DNA from 2 places in the Paenibacillus sp. P32E genome. Region 2 is predicted to be linked to the other one. Evidence: riboswitches for the same ligand, from Rfam matches in the RefSeq annotation. Region 2 holds a riboswitch; the other holds the start of a gene.
The links. Region 2 has a riboswitch for thiamine pyrophosphate ahead of A3848_RS05905 (thiamine phosphate synthase). Riboswitches for the same ligand answer to the same signal wherever they lie in the genome.

Region 1 (7,460 bases), on a different contig from region 2:
GCAAGCTGATCCCAAGAGTACGGGGAGTCCTCCACAATCTGACGCACATACTTTTCGATATTATCGATGACGGCATCGACGCCATCCGCAGTTCCCGTAGGCCCCTCAAAAGTGTGCAGCAGGTTCCCCTCGGCATTGCAGATTCCAACCTTAATCGTGGTTCCACCTAAATCCACGCCAACGTAGATACTTTCAGACATGTAACAAGCCACCTTTTTCTATGCTAAAATAGTTAATCCTACGTACCCACTATAATAGAAGGTACCCCTGCGGTCAAGGAAAGGCGGCACACCCGGCCACATAAGGGGCTGGTATTTTTTTAAGACTAAAGATACGGTTTTTAGAGTACCCTGTAAATTCTTATCTTTATAAAAAAAGCCTCTTACCTATGCGGCAAGGGGCGGATGGATCAACTTCACTTAAGGGGATGGCCGGTGAGGCGTTTGACTCTAGACGGCTACTCCGACAAAATCCGTTTCTGTCCCTCCAGTGCGCGGATCGGTGCGATGTTCTGGGTGAATTCGAGGGTACCCATGTAGCGGCCTGCTTCGTCACGTACTGCGAAATAACGGATGTAGATAAATTTATCCTTTATGGCAATCCAGAAATCCTCAGCGTCTTTGCGGCCCGCCTTGAAATCCTCCAGCAGCTTCTCAACGACATGCACGCTTTGCGGCGGGTGGCAGTTCTGCACCGTGCGTCCAATGACGGCCTTAGTGCGGGCGAAGATCCGCTCTTTCCCATGCGAGAAGTAGCGGACTACATCATTTTCATCAATAAATGTCAGGTCGACAGGCAAATGATTCAGCACTGTTTCCAGCTGATGCAGCGACAGCAGGCCTGTCTCGAAGCGGATAAAGCCTTGCGGCGATAATCCTCCTTCTCCCTCTCCTTCTTCCGCTTGCACGGCTGCTCCCTCCGGTTCTGCGGCACGCTCAGGAATCCATTCCTGCTCCGGCGCAGTCAGACAGAAGCCAATTTCGTCGCTTTCGCGGGCGATTTTGACCCATTCATCTTCAGTCAGCTTATCGAGCGCCATCGGCAGCAGAATATTTTCTTCCTTAAAGATCATTTCATTTACTTCCTGGATAATGTTCGTCAGAAGAGCTCCAAGCTCCGCAGCTTCCCCGTTGTACGCACTGAGCGCCGCTTTTGCCTGTTTAATCATACCGCGAATACCATCATCCACTCCCCACATTACCTTGGTTGGTCCATAAATGCCGTATTTCTCAAGGTAAGGGAACAACAGATTTTCTTTGCGGCTATAGTGCTTGTCGAGATCCAGCAGTAGGCTCAGATCCTCCAACAGCTTGAAAATCATCTCTTCGCTGTCGTTCCGCTGGAATTTATCGGCATGCAGCTGCAAGCGGAAGTTCACAAGCCGTTCAATCTCACGGTTCTCCAGCTTAAAGGTGTGGACAGGATGTCCCGGCTGCTCCTCTGGCTTGTTAGAACGGTGAATTTCCTGGATTGAGCCTTTAAAAATGGCCGTATGCACAGAGCATAGGCGCTGTACCTCCGTTACAGGAATCCCCTCCTCTGTCATCAGGGAATGCTCCATCGCGGAAATTTCGGCTACCGTAACATCACCTACCGCTTCTGCAAAACGCGCTTTGACTTCCTCTACACTTTTTCCGGCATGCAGTTCCTTAATAATCTCCTTAAGCATGGCTTGGCGGCGTGTCTGCTCAGGAATATCCATTTCACGGTTGTTAATCAGTTCGCTCATCGTTCTCTCTCCTTCTCTATTCCACTTGTTAATCTCAGTGATCTATTCAATAATCTCGAAGCCATGGCTCTGAAAGGCCAGTCGGACGGTTTCGCGATCCATTTTCTTCATTGTGATTCCTTTAGACAAGGTCATGAACCGACCCGCCGTCTGCAGCATGCCAGGCTTCGTAATATCGCGGAAACCCAGCTCAACCATAATGTCTATGGCCTCCGGATAACGACTGACCAGCTCGAATATGGATTCATCCATGTTAAGGCGTTTGCTCATTGCACTCTCCTCCTGCAGCTTAGCTTCATGTCAATTGATAACCTTTCTCAACAACAGCTTAGCATAGGGTACGGGGCCAAAGAGTGATTGCAGTCACTAAATTAGAAACTTATATACCTGCAACTATTCATTGCAAAGCAGAAATGAATTGGCCCCGTTTTTGTTACCATCATGCCTGTATGCCAACTTATGGATATAAAAAAAGGCTGTTTCCTCCGCCTGTTACAGCAGAAGAAACAGCCTTTTATAAAGTCCGTTCCGGTTATAGCATTTGGCTCAGTCTGGACGAATTGCGGATATCGTGCGAAATGCGCATGCTGCAGAATTTGGGACCGCACATGGAGCAGAAATGCGCTGTTTTGGCACCCTCGGCTGGAAGCGTCTCATCATGGTACTCCAGCGCCCGCTCAGGGTCGAGCGACAGATGGAACTGGTCACGCCAGCGGAACTCGAACCGAGCCTTGGACAATGCATTGTCCCGATCCTGGGCACCCGGGTGGCCTTTGGCCAGATCTGCAGCATGAGCAGCGATTTTGTAGGTGATAACTCCTTCGCGCACGTCATTCTTATTAGGCAGACCCAGATGCTCCTTGGGCGTAACATAGCACAGCATCGCTGTCCCGAACCAGCCGATCATCGCCGCCCCAATCGCCGAAGTAATATGGTCATAACCCGGGGCAATATCCGTGGTTAACGGACCCAGGGTGTAGAAAGGGGCTTCCTGGCAGAGCTCGAGCTGCTTGTCCATATTTTCCTTGATCTTGTGCATCGGCACATGCCCCGGACCTTCGACCATCACCTGAACATCGTGTTTCCAGGCCATGGCTGTCAGCTCCCCAAGTGTCTCCAGCTCAGCGAACTGAGCCTCATCATTGGCATCGGCGATGGAGCCCGGGCGCAGTCCGTCTCCCAAGGAAAAGGCCACATCATAAGTCTTCATAATCTCACAGATTTCTTCAAAATGTGTATATAAAAAGTTCTCTTGCTGATGTGCAAGGCACCAGGCCGCCATGATGGAGCCGCCTCGGGACACAATTCCGGTCATTCTTCCGGCAGTAAGCGGGATATACTGCTTCAGCACCCCGGCATGAATGGTAAAGTAATCCACGCCTTGCTCCGCCTGTTCAATCAGCGTGTCGCGATATAGCTCCCAGGTCAGATCCTCGGCTATTCCTTTTACCTTCTCCAGCGCCTGATAGACCGGCACTGTGCCGATCGGTACTGGTGAGTTGCGGATAATCCATTCGCGGGTGGCATGAATTTTTGTACCAGTGGAAAGATCCATAATCGTATCGGCACCCCAGCGGGTCGCCCATCTCATCTTCTCCACTTCCTCTTCAATGGAAGAAGTCACGGAGGAATTCCCAATGTTCGCGTTGATCTTAACCAGGAAGTTACGGCCGATGATCATCGGCTCACTCTCAGGATGGTTGATATTAGCCGGGATAATGGCCCGTCCGGCAGCGACCTCATCCCTTACAAATTCAGGCCGGGTATTCTCGCGAATCGCGATATACTCCATTTCCGGCGTAATCATCCCCTGCCGCGCATAATGCAGTTGGGTAACATTGCAGCTCTCACGTGCTCTTAAAGGATTCCGCCGCAAGCCGGCGAACCCTTCTGCCGACGTCCGGTCTGCAGCTAATCGGGAGTCTCTGGGCTGAGCGGTTCTCCCGGCGTACTCCACTGAATCCCCGCGCTCCGCAATCCAGCTTAAGCGGTGCGGAGGCAACCCTTTCCGAACATTGGTATCTTCAGCGGCATCAGTGTAAATACCACTGGTATCATAGACACGAAGCGGTGCATTGTCCTCTTCCCCCGCAACACCTTCGGTCCGGCTAAGACGGATTTCACGCATCGGAACCTGAATATCGGGACGCGAGCCTTCTACATACACCTTACGGCTTGCGGGAAATCCCGACAGATCGATTTGTTCCTTTTTTGATGAATCTGACATTTTTATCTCCTCCTCATCGCTCTGTGAGCCATTCAGATAAGATCAGCACGCAGCAAAAAGCCGCTCCACCTGGAGCGGCTTTATTCATGAACAGCCCAATAAGGCTGTGCTCAAAAAAGGTCCGGCTCCACTTTCCTACGCTGGTATGATCCAGATCAGGTTCAAGGGTCCGGGAATTCAATTTCCCCGTCTCAGCCTATTCAGGCTCCCCTAGTGGGTATCTTATCTAATTAAATACAATCTACTTTAGCAGGTATTTATTGTCAATCAAAAAATTTGTTTAACCAGCATTGTGGTTACTTATCCAGCGCTTCGCTCCAGTCATGTACCATAGCGCCTTCCAGATATTTCTCAGCATCCATAGCAGCCATGCAGCCGGTTCCTGCAGCCGAAATCGCCTGCCGGTAACGGGTATCCTGAACATCCCCACAAGCGAACACGCCGGGAATGTTGGTTTCGGTTGTCCCCGGATTCACAACGATGTAGCCGTTGGCATCCGTAGTTATCTGACCGCCCAGGAACGCGGTATTCGGTGTGTGGCCGATAGCGACAAATACGCCATCTGCTTCCACGAGCTCCTCAAGACCCGTATCATTGTTACGGACGGTAAGTCCCTTCACCCCGGTATCCCCGATGGTCACTTCAAGCGGTGTGCGGTTCAGGGCCCAAGCTACTTTGCTGTTCTCCCGCGCCCGGTCCTGCATAATCTTCGAAGCGCGAAGTTCCGGACGGCGGTGGACCAGAGTTACACTGGAAGCGAATCGCGTGAGGAAGCTGGCTTCCTCCATCGCGGAGTCGCCGCCGCCGACCACGACAATCTTTTTACCACGGAAAAAGAAACCGTCGCAGGTTGCACAGGTACTTACCCCGCGTCCGACATTCTCCTGCTCTCCCGGTATGCCCAGGTACCTCGCCGAAGCACCGGTCGATATAATCACCGACTCTGCTTCCAGTACACCCAGACCATCCACGGTTACTTTGAAAGGGCGCTGCGAGAAATCCACAGAATCCACCCAGCCATTCTTAAATTGAGCCCCAAAGCGTTCTGCCTGCTTGCGCATGTTATCCATCAGATCCGGACCTAGAATACCTTCAGGAAAACCAGGAAAGTTCTCTACCTCTGTCGTCGTAGTCAATTGTCCTCCTGGCTGCAGTCCTTCAATAACAAGGGGGCTGAGATTGGCACGTGCCAGGTAAATCGCAGCAGTTAATCCTGCCGGACCTGTTCCGATTACAATTGTTTTGTACATTAGCAAGTCCTCCTTAGGGTCAGATATTTTCCGTAAATGGCGGCAAAATGTCTGCTGCCGCCCCGTCCTGCGTTAACCCGCATGCTTGATGAATACGCCGTGCGTACCGGCTTACCATGGAGACGGAAACGCCGTAATGCTGTGCAGCCTCGCGGTAAGTAACCGGATGACCATGAAGCTTGGCGGTTAGATATTCCAGAGCCGCACACCAGCCCTCTGCATGCCGGAACAAGGGTACATCCGGATAGAGGCGGGCTATGAACTGCTTCCAGAGGAGCTCGGCATCTCTCTTCTGGGCGGCATCCAATCTCCGGTCCATCACAGCAGCCATATGATCTATAACTCGCTGCCAGTCTTCCTTCCACTCTGGCGGCCCTTTATGGCTTGACACAACCGGTTCCTGAGCCGCCCTCTGGACTACACTTTCCTCCGGACTACCGCCGATCAGCCGCTGCAGACTGAGAAGCGCAGCCTCCTGCAGCGGTTCCTGTTCCGAAACTCCCTTCAGAACATCGGATATTTCATCGTCCTCAATCCAGCGCAGCGCTTCTGTCACCTGGAGCTTCGTACTAGCATCACCGTAGCGCAGCGCCCAGAAGAACGAAGCGCGCAGCAGCGGATTATTCTGTACTTCTTCCGTGAAGCTGTCCGTATTGTTCTTCCACTGCTTCAGCTGCTCTTGAAAAGGCAGCTGATAATTATAGCTTACCGGAGGCAGCGGCCTGCCCTCTGATTGTGCCTGCTGCATCTGGGACAGAAAAAATTTCGGCACTGCTGATTCCGGGTCCAGCCTGGAAGCCATCTGCCAGCAGCGTATAGCCTCAGTATGAAGCCCGCTATTGCTGGCCGCCGCCGCGCAATAATGGTACAAGCCGGCATCACCGCCGACCTCTTCATCCTTCAGCAGACGGCGGAAATGTCCATATGCAGTTTGGTGCTTGCCCAATATGCCCATCGTTGTCGCCATTTTGAATACATGCTCCTGATGAAAAGGCACTGTCGCCTCAAGCATACGCACCAATCCCGCAAGCTGGTCCTGATCGCCAGCATATTGCAGGAAAATCGCCATATTGCAGAGCGCATGCAGGTTGCCCGGGTCCTGCTTCAGCACTTCGCCAAGACATTCCTTGGCTTTGGCGAAGCGGCCCATATAGAAATAGGCAAGAGCCAGATTGTTATGTGCCGCCAGGAAGTCCGGAATGTTCTGGACAATCTCTTCAAGCAGCTTGACCGCTTGCGGGAATTTGCCTTCCTCCAAAAGACTCCGGGCTCTGTCATGCTCCACCACACCTTCCCGGCTGCGGATCCGGACTAGCGGAGCGGGCCGGTCCAGCTCATACTGCAGCAGTTCCATCAGCTCTTCGGACTCGGCCAGAAACTCACCGCTTGCATCCTCTTGCAGATAGGTCACAAGACTGCGCTCCGCCTCTTCAAAGTTTTCCATATTAGCGTAGTTATTAGCCATATAGAAGTGGCACTCTGTCATAGTAGGATCAATCTCATCCAGAACATGAGTCAAGATGTCGTTGGAATCCTTGTATTTCCCCATCTCGGATAATATACCCGCCATATTGCAATGATTCACCGGGTTTTCCGGCTCATATTCAACAGCTTTGCGAAAATTCTTCAATGCCTTATCATATTGAAAGCGGTCCAATGACCGTACGGCTCTTTCAAAGAAAAAATTGGCATCCAGAGTGACGGGAATCACGTTACCATTCACCGCGTTATTCTCTGAAGTTCTCTCAATCATGGAAGCAAGGCACCTCCCTTTGTAAGCTTCCTTATCCTCACGAAAAATAGGAGAGCGGCAGCATACACCTGCCCGGACTCCCACCTAAGTGCCGTCGTTTCCATTTTTGGTCCCGACTGTCTTCACACAGTATACCACATGTGACAGGGGGATTCTCAAGATTGGAAGGGACTCTTCAGGAGGAAAAAGCTTCAAAAAACTATTCAAGCCCCCTGATTGTTAAGTCTGGATTGTCTCTTGTCCTAATATGAAAAAGACGCAGGAATTAAATCCCCGCGTCTCTGAACAGCTTATCAATAGAACCGCCTTCAATAATAATGCGTGTGGCTTCAGCCAGCATAGGTGCTACGGAGAGCACAGTGAACCGGCTGGAATGATCATCCGGCAGCGCAATGGAATCGGTAACGACAATTTCATCTATATTGGGGTGGACCATACGGCTTAGTGCATCTCCCGAAAAGAGTCCATGAGTTGCACAAACGATGCTGTTCTTCGCCCCGC
Region 2 (7,460 bases):
ACGAAGGAATTCAATACGGTATTCCTAACAAACGCTTAGGAGGATCACTCGTGGCTATCAAACGTCATAAAATTACAGTTGTGGGCGCCGGTTTTACCGGTGCCACCACGGCGCTGATGCTTGCCCAGAGGGAGCTTGGCAATGTGGTGCTTCTGGATATTCCCCAGCTTGAGAACCAGACCAAGGGGAAGGCGCTGGACATGCAGGAAGCCGGTCCGGTGCAGAAGTATGACGCCCAGATCACAGGAACTTCCAGCTACGGCGATGCTGCCGATTCAGATATCGTCATCATTACGGCGGGAGTTGCCCGCAAACCGGGGATGAGCCGCGATGACCTTGTGAATACGAACGCGGGCATCGTAAAATCAGTCTGTGAGAATGTGAAGCGAGTAGCTCCGGAATCCATAGTAATTATCCTGAGTAATCCGGTGGATGCCATGACTTACGTTGCTTATAATACCCTAGGCTTTCCTAAAAATCGTGTAATCGGTCAATCCGGTGTGCTGGACACCGCGCGGTACTGCACCTTTATTGCTCAAGAGCTTAATGTTTCGGTAGAGGATGTACGCGGCTTTGTGATGGGTGGCCATGGGGATGATATGGTTCCGCTGATCCGTTACTCCAGTGCCGGCGGCATTCCGATTGATAAGCTGATTCCTGCCCAGCGGATTGCTGATATTGTAGAGCGTACCCGTGCCGGTGGAGGCGAAATTGTCAGCCTCCTGGGTAATGGCAGTGCCTACTACGCTCCTGCAGCATCTCTGGTGCAAATGACTGAAGCGATCCTGAAGGATAAGAAGCGGATTATTCCCGTCATTGCCCTGCTGGAAGGGGAATATGGTTATGACGGACTGTTCATGGGTATCCCGGCGCTGCTTGGTGCGGAAGGTATTGAGAAGATCTACGAGCTGGAGCTGACCGCGGAAGAAAAGGCGGCTCTGGATAAATCAGCAGATTCTGTACGTGCGGTTACTTCAGTGGTTAAGGTATGATTCCCAGCGGTCACAAGCCCTCATTTCTTGAATGGAAATGAGGGCTTTCTTTTCATGGACGGCGGGGTTGGGTATAATAAGAATGTAACTTATATCACAGCGAAAAGTGAGGAGGTTAAACAATGGATCGGATTTTCTTTTTCTTACATATGATCGGGACATTGGCGGTCGGCTTTTATCTGGTGCTTCCGTTTATTCTGAGCGGCACCGGTAAGCTGTCTGCAGCAGCCAAAGAAGGGACGCTTAGCGCCATTGGCGGATTGAACCGGTTTGCCCAGTATGGTCTGGTCATTCAGCTGCTGACTGGCGGATACATGATCTCTAAGGGGGATTACACCGTAGCCTGGATGGTTGTCGTGGTTGTACTCCTGCTGGCAATGTTTGCTCTGGGCGGTATTATGGGCAAGCCGCTGCGTCTGGCCACAGCCGGCATGCGTGAGAACCGTGATGTGTCAGACCAAACCGCGAAGCTTCGTACCATGAGCCTGCTGCTGATGGTTGTGCTGATCGTAATGGTATTCTTCATGGTGTATAGACACATTATCTAGGTAAGGATGATTATTCACCAAACCGTCAAGCCTGCCCCTGATTCGAGGGGGCGGGCTTTTACTGCATTCCAGCCTGATTACCTTATAGCAGGTCCTCTGACAAAAACACATTGCTTTTCTCAAATTCCGCTTGTATTCCGGGTGGGAGCAGGGTCTGAAGCTCGTGACGGGTACACCATTTATAGTCTGCATGCTCTTCGGAGAGCACCACTGTATTCTCATCGGTCCGGCACCAGTAGGTAATGATGACGAGTTGCCTGCCCGGATCGGTCAGAAAGGACACGGCATACAATAGCCTTTCCACCGTGACCGTAAGTCCGGTTTCCTCCTTAATCTCCCGCTCGAGTGCAGCCTCCAGGCCTTCTCCGAATTCCATTTTTCCGCCGGGGCATTCCCAGCTGCCTGCTCCTATCGCATCTGCAGCTGCCCGCTGTACGAGCAGGATTCTGCCTTGATGCAGAATGACTCCTTTGACCGCAACGATGATGCTCCGTGTATTTCTGGTCATATAACTTATGCGCCTCCTTATCCTATGGGTTAATCGCTCCGGATCCTATCTCGGATCTATACTTCACTAAATTATATCGGCCCTTTAAGTCAAAAACGACTGTATTTTTGTTTGGACAGCCGGGAAGTGTGGTAAGTAACTTAACGTAAAGCGATTGTATAATTGATGATGCAGAAGCCATCCTAATACGATGTGGTTACTTCAACAAAAGGTACACAGCGAAAGGAGAATGGATCATGCCAGAAAATAAGCAGACTACCAAAACCTTGCCTCCCCAGGTGCAGGACCGTCAGCCCGGTATCGAGAGCGAGATGAATCCGCGCCCTGAATTTGAAACGTCCAGCTACAAAGCGGCAGGCAAACTGCTGGGTAAGGCGGCGCTCATTACGGGAGGCGACAGCGGTATTGGACGGGCGGTTGCCGTTCATTTTGCCAAAGAAGGTGCGGATGTGGTCATTTCCTATCTGAATGAGCATTCTGATGCCGAAGAGACCAAACGCCAAGTAGAGCAGGAGGGACGGAAGTGTATTCTGATCGCCGGTGACATCGGCGTAGAAGCGTTCTGCCAGGATCTGATCAACCGGGCGGTAGAGGGGCTCGGTAAGCTGGACATCCTGATTAACAATGCGGCCGAGCAGCATCCGCAGGACAAGATCGAGGATATTACCTCCGAGCAGCTGGAGCGGACGTTCCGTACGAATATTTTCTCCATGTTCTATTTGACCAAGGCAGCTATGCCGCATCTGAAAAAAGGCTCCACGATCATCAACACGACATCGATCACCGCCTACCGCGGCAGTCCGCAGCTGCTGGACTATTCGTCCACCAAAGGCGCGATTCTCAGCTTCACCCGCTCGCTGTCGATGAATCTGGCGGAAAAGGGCATCCGCGTGAATGCTGTAGCTCCGGGTCCGATCTGGACACCGCTGATTCCATCCACATTTGATGCCAAAAAGGTCAGCGAGTTCGGCGGCACACAGCCCATGCAGCGTCCGGGACAACCGGAAGAGCTGGCACCAGCCTACGTCTATCTGGCCTCGGATGATTCATCCTATGTTAGCGGCCAGGTAATGCATGTCAACGGCGGGGAAATTGTCAACGGCTAGAAGTTGCTGTACGGTCAAGTAGGTTTCTGGAAAATATAACAGTTCAAGAGCAGGCCCATGCGGTCTGCTCTTTTTTATGTACCATATAAGATGAAGCTTTGGGTAAAAGGGATAGCTTTTCCGAGGATTAATATGTTAATATGAACCACGTCAGCAATTGAATACTGCAATTGTCCCTAGGGGTGCCGCAAGGCTGAGACGAACGTGACGTTCGGACCCTTTGAACCTGATCTGGTTAAAACCAGCGTAGGAAAGCGGAGAATGAATGAACTGCAGCGGGGTTGTATTTCTTACACCCGTATTCCTGTACAAATTTATGACTGCCTCCTATCGCGGGGGCGGTTTTTTTGTGTTGCGCGTTTTGCTGCAATAGTGTGGAGCAGGAGGTGAAGAAGTGGCGGAAATTCATTTAATATCGGACGGGAAGCTTGAGCTTGGGCGTTTCGTCAGCCTGGCGGCTGCTGTGCATCCGCTCGTGGACTTTATTCATCTGCGGGAAAAAAACCGGTCTGCCCTGGAGCTGCTCAGCATGGCAGAGCAACTGCTGCGTGCAGGAATCCCCGCATCCAGACTGGTCATCAATGACCGGCTGGATGTTGCGCTGGCCGCCGGTGCAGGCGCTGTCCAGCTAGCCTGGCACAGCCTGCCGCCTGCAGCAGCCCGTGCAGCCGCTCCAGGTCTCCGGCTGGGCAGGTCGGTGCACTCCGCGGCAGAAGCAGCGGAAGCAGGCAGGCAGGGGGCGGACTTCTGCCTGTTCGGCCATATTTTCCCTACCGGCTGCAAGCCCGGACAGCGGGGGCGCGGTTTGGCGCTCCTGGAGGAAGCGGTGCGCAGCACCCGTATTCCACTGATTGCTATCGGCGGGGTGGAGCCTGGAAATGCAGGTCAAGTGATCCGTCACGGTGCTGCCGGGATTGCGGTCATGTCCGGCATTTGCGGAGCGGATGACCCCGTATCTGCTGCCCGTGCTTACCGGTTGGCGGTTCAGGAGGCGTAGGACCTGTGGTGTATTGTGACTCCAGTAAATCGGTGAATGGTACCACGCCAAGGAGGTGAGAGCGCATGAATCTGATCATTAATGGCAAGCCAGGAGTGGTTGCGGAAGAATGCCGGACCGTTGCCGATCTGTTAAGCCGGCCCGAATGGAGCTTTCGGCTTGTGATCGTGGAACGAAATGGTGAGATTGTCAGCAAGGAGCATTACGGGTCGGAGATATTATGTGAAGGCGACAGGCTGGAGCTGGTGCATTTTGTAGGCGGGGGCTGAAGCCATGAGGCTATCATAAAATATTTGAATTTTTTTCACGCTAAAAATTATCCTTCTATTTTTTTACTGAAACGGATACCGTCTTAAAAATGACGGTGAAGCCGTTTCCCTTGTCGAATTTCATCCCAGGAGGCGAGTTCATGTTAGATCCATTGGTGATTGGCGGCATTACGTTATCGAGCCGGCTGTTCATCGGTACCGGCAAATACAGCCGCAATACACTGATTCCCGAGGTGGTTTCAGCTTCAGGCTCACAGGTAATCACGGTAGCTCTGCGCCGTGTAGATCCGGAGAGCCAGGACAATATTATCAGCCATATTCCTTCCCATATGACTCTGCTTCCAAATACTTCGGGTGCGCGCACGGCTGAGGAGGCTGTGCGGATCGCCAGACTGGCCAGAGCCGCAGGCCTTGGCAATTGGGTCAAGATTGAGGTAATCAATGATCAGAAATATCTGCTTCCAGACAACCTGGAGACTATCCGGGCCACAGAAATACTGGCCGCCGAAGGCTTCGTAGTGCTGCCCTATATGAGCCCGGACCTCTCAGCCGCGCTGCGGATGCAAGCAGCGGGGGCCGCCGCCATCATGCCGCTTGGCTCCCCCATCGGCTCGAACCGCGGCTTGCGTACCACAGAGCTGCTGCGCATTCTCATCTCTGAGGTGGATCTACCGGTGATCGTCGACGCCGGCATCGGCCGCCCGTCCGAAGCGGCAGAAGCGATGGAACTTGGCGCATCCGCTGTGCTGCTCAATACGGCAATCGCTACCGCCCGTGATCCGCTGCTGATGGCTGCGGCCTTCCGTGAGGCGGTAGCTGCAGGCCGCAAGGCCTATTTGGCAGGACTCGGTCCAGTGGAAGAGACGGCTGTTGCGTCTTCGCCATTGACCGGATTTCTGAAGTGACTCACTGGCTAACGGAAATGGGGGAGTAACATGAGTTTTTTTGAACCACTGACTCGTCTGGAGCAACTGCCTTACGGGAGTTTGTGGCAGGAGTACCGGGTGGAGGATGTGAAGCGGGCACTTCTCAAGGATCGTCTGGATGAAAAAGACCTGCAGGCCCTGCTGTCTCCGGCTGCGGAATCTTGTCTGGAGGAGATGGCTCAGCGTGCGCAACGGTTGACCCGTTCGCATTTTGGGCATGTGATGCAGCTGTTCACACCGATGTATCTGGCTGATTTCTGTGTGAATCACTGTACGTATTGCAGCTTCAGCTCGATTTATGATTTTCCTAGAAAAAGATTGACTCCGGAGGAGATCAGACAAGAGGCTATAGCGATCTCCTCCACGGGCCTGCGCCAACTTCTGATTCTGACCGGGGAATCGCGCAGGGATAGTCCGGCCGCTTATGTGAAGGAATGCGTAGAAATTCTGCATGAATACTTCTCTTCTGTCAGTATAGAGGTGAACCCGCTGTCTACTGAGGAGTATCGGGCGCTTAGGGAAGCGGGAGTGGACGGGCTGACCCTGTATCAGGAGGTGTACCATCAGGAAACCTACCGCAAGCTGCATGTGAAAGGTCCCAAAAGAGTCTACCGGAACCGTCTGGATGCCCCCGAACGAGGGTGTCAGGCCGGTTTCCGCTCGGTCAACATCGGTGCGCTTCTGGGCATGTATGATTGGCGCCAGGAAGCCTTCATGACCGCGATGCATGCCCGCTATCTGCAGGACAAATATCCGGAATGTGAAATCGGCTTATCCGCCCCGCGTTTTCGTCCGTATCTGGGCGAGTTCAACCCGGAGAGCGATGTTACCGACCGTGCGCTGGTGCAGATTATTTTGGCGTATCGCCTGTTTCTGCCACGCTCCGGCATTACCCTGTCCACCCGGGAGCCCGCCTCCCTGCGGGATCACCTGATCCATCTTGGGATCACCAAAATGTCGGCAGGTGTCTCCACCGAAGTAGGGGGACACACCCAGGATGGCGGGACTCCGCAATTCGAAATCTCGGATGAACGGAATGTGCAGGAGATCACGGATATGCTTCAGGCAGCCGGCCTGCAGCCCGTCTTTAAGGATTGGGACCTGCTGAAGCTGCAGGCATGATAAGGGTTGCCGTGGTAACCGTGCTAAGGTGCTGAGGAGCTAATTGTCAGAAAAATATGCAGAGAATCTGTGACTCTGGTGCTACTCCTGCTTGAAGCAGCCTGTTCTGTATCTACAGATTAGAATTTGATTGAGCTCCTACGGGTCCGATCATAGGAGTCCACTGTTTATAACATGTTGTCCGCGCCATCCACCGGTTGTCCGCAATCCACAGATCCTCCGTCCGAACCGGCGGACAGCTCATCCAGGGACATCTCGAAGCCGGGAGCCATATGAATCAGGAAGTATTCCATTTCCGGCATTTCAAGCCCGCGCAGTTTGGCTGCGGTTTGTACCCTGGCCGCTGCGAATTCACGGTTGCCTGCAGCAACCTCCCAGACGCATTTCAGGTAAGCGTCCAGATGATCTGCCGCTTTGACATAACGCAGCAAAAGGGCATCTTCGGAGCCGGAAGGACTGTCCTGAGGCTGCAGAAGCGGCGCGTAAACAGAAGTAAGCTCCGGCGGAATCATCCCCTTCAGCCGTTCGGCGGCGACCCGCTCCATGTCGCGGAAGCTGGACAGTAGACGCGGATTGTTGTGCTTGACCGGCGTAGCAATATCGCCGGTGAAGACCTCAGTGGCGTCGTGAAACAGCGCCATTGCGGCCGCACGGTCGGCATTCAGCGAGCGGGCGAAGTGGACGTTGCCAATGGAGCAGAGCATATGCGACAGCAGGGCAACCTGGAACGAGTGCTGCGCGACGTTCTCCGGTGCTGTGCTTCGCATAAGGCTCCAGCGCTGGATATATTGAAGCCGGTACAAATAGGCTGAAAAATGGTAATTCAATTTTTACGTAACCCCTTTCATGCGTGGTTTAATATGTTATGATAAAACTAATTGTAACAGAGTTTGGACAACCGCGAACGCATGGAGAGGAGCTGGACTGAAGATGCAGCATTTTGAAGACAGTGTGTATGATCTGATCGTGGAAACCTCAACAAATCTGCCGGG

Region 1: another riboswitch for thiamine pyrophosphate. It lies ahead of thiC (phosphomethylpyrimidine synthase ThiC); the one in region 2 lies ahead of A3848_RS05905 (thiamine phosphate synthase).

The regions. Positions count from the first base shown of each region.
Region 1 covers NZ_LVYY01000077.1:21,396-28,855, reverse strand. Annotated here, with positions in the region: gene A3848_RS30160 (ROK family glucokinase) at 1-200, opposite strand, end outside; gene A3848_RS30155 (DUF438 domain-containing protein) at 458-1,729, opposite strand; gene A3848_RS30150 (DUF1858 domain-containing protein) at 1,772-1,999, opposite strand; gene thiC (phosphomethylpyrimidine synthase ThiC) at 2,262-3,956, opposite strand; TPP riboswitch at 4,072-4,178, opposite strand; gene trxB (thioredoxin-disulfide reductase) at 4,253-5,206, opposite strand; gene A3848_RS30135 (tetratricopeptide repeat protein) at 5,226-6,959, opposite strand; gene A3848_RS30130 (ribose-phosphate diphosphokinase) at 7,225-7,460, opposite strand, start outside.
Region 2 covers NZ_LVYY01000004.1:202,134-209,593, forward strand. Annotated here, with positions in the region: gene mdh (malate dehydrogenase) at 51-992, shown strand; gene A3848_RS05890 (hypothetical protein) at 1,115-1,540, shown strand; gene A3848_RS05895 (NUDIX hydrolase) at 1,623-2,048, opposite strand; gene A3848_RS05900 (SDR family oxidoreductase) at 2,285-3,154, shown strand; TPP riboswitch at 3,323-3,424, shown strand; gene A3848_RS05905 (thiamine phosphate synthase) at 3,549-4,151, shown strand; gene thiS (sulfur carrier protein ThiS) at 4,217-4,420, shown strand; gene A3848_RS05915 (thiazole synthase) at 4,561-5,325, shown strand; gene thiH (2-iminoacetate synthase ThiH) at 5,356-6,468, shown strand; gene yfbR (5'-deoxynucleotidase) at 6,636-7,295, opposite strand; gene A3848_RS05930 (fumarate hydratase) at 7,399-7,460, shown strand, end outside.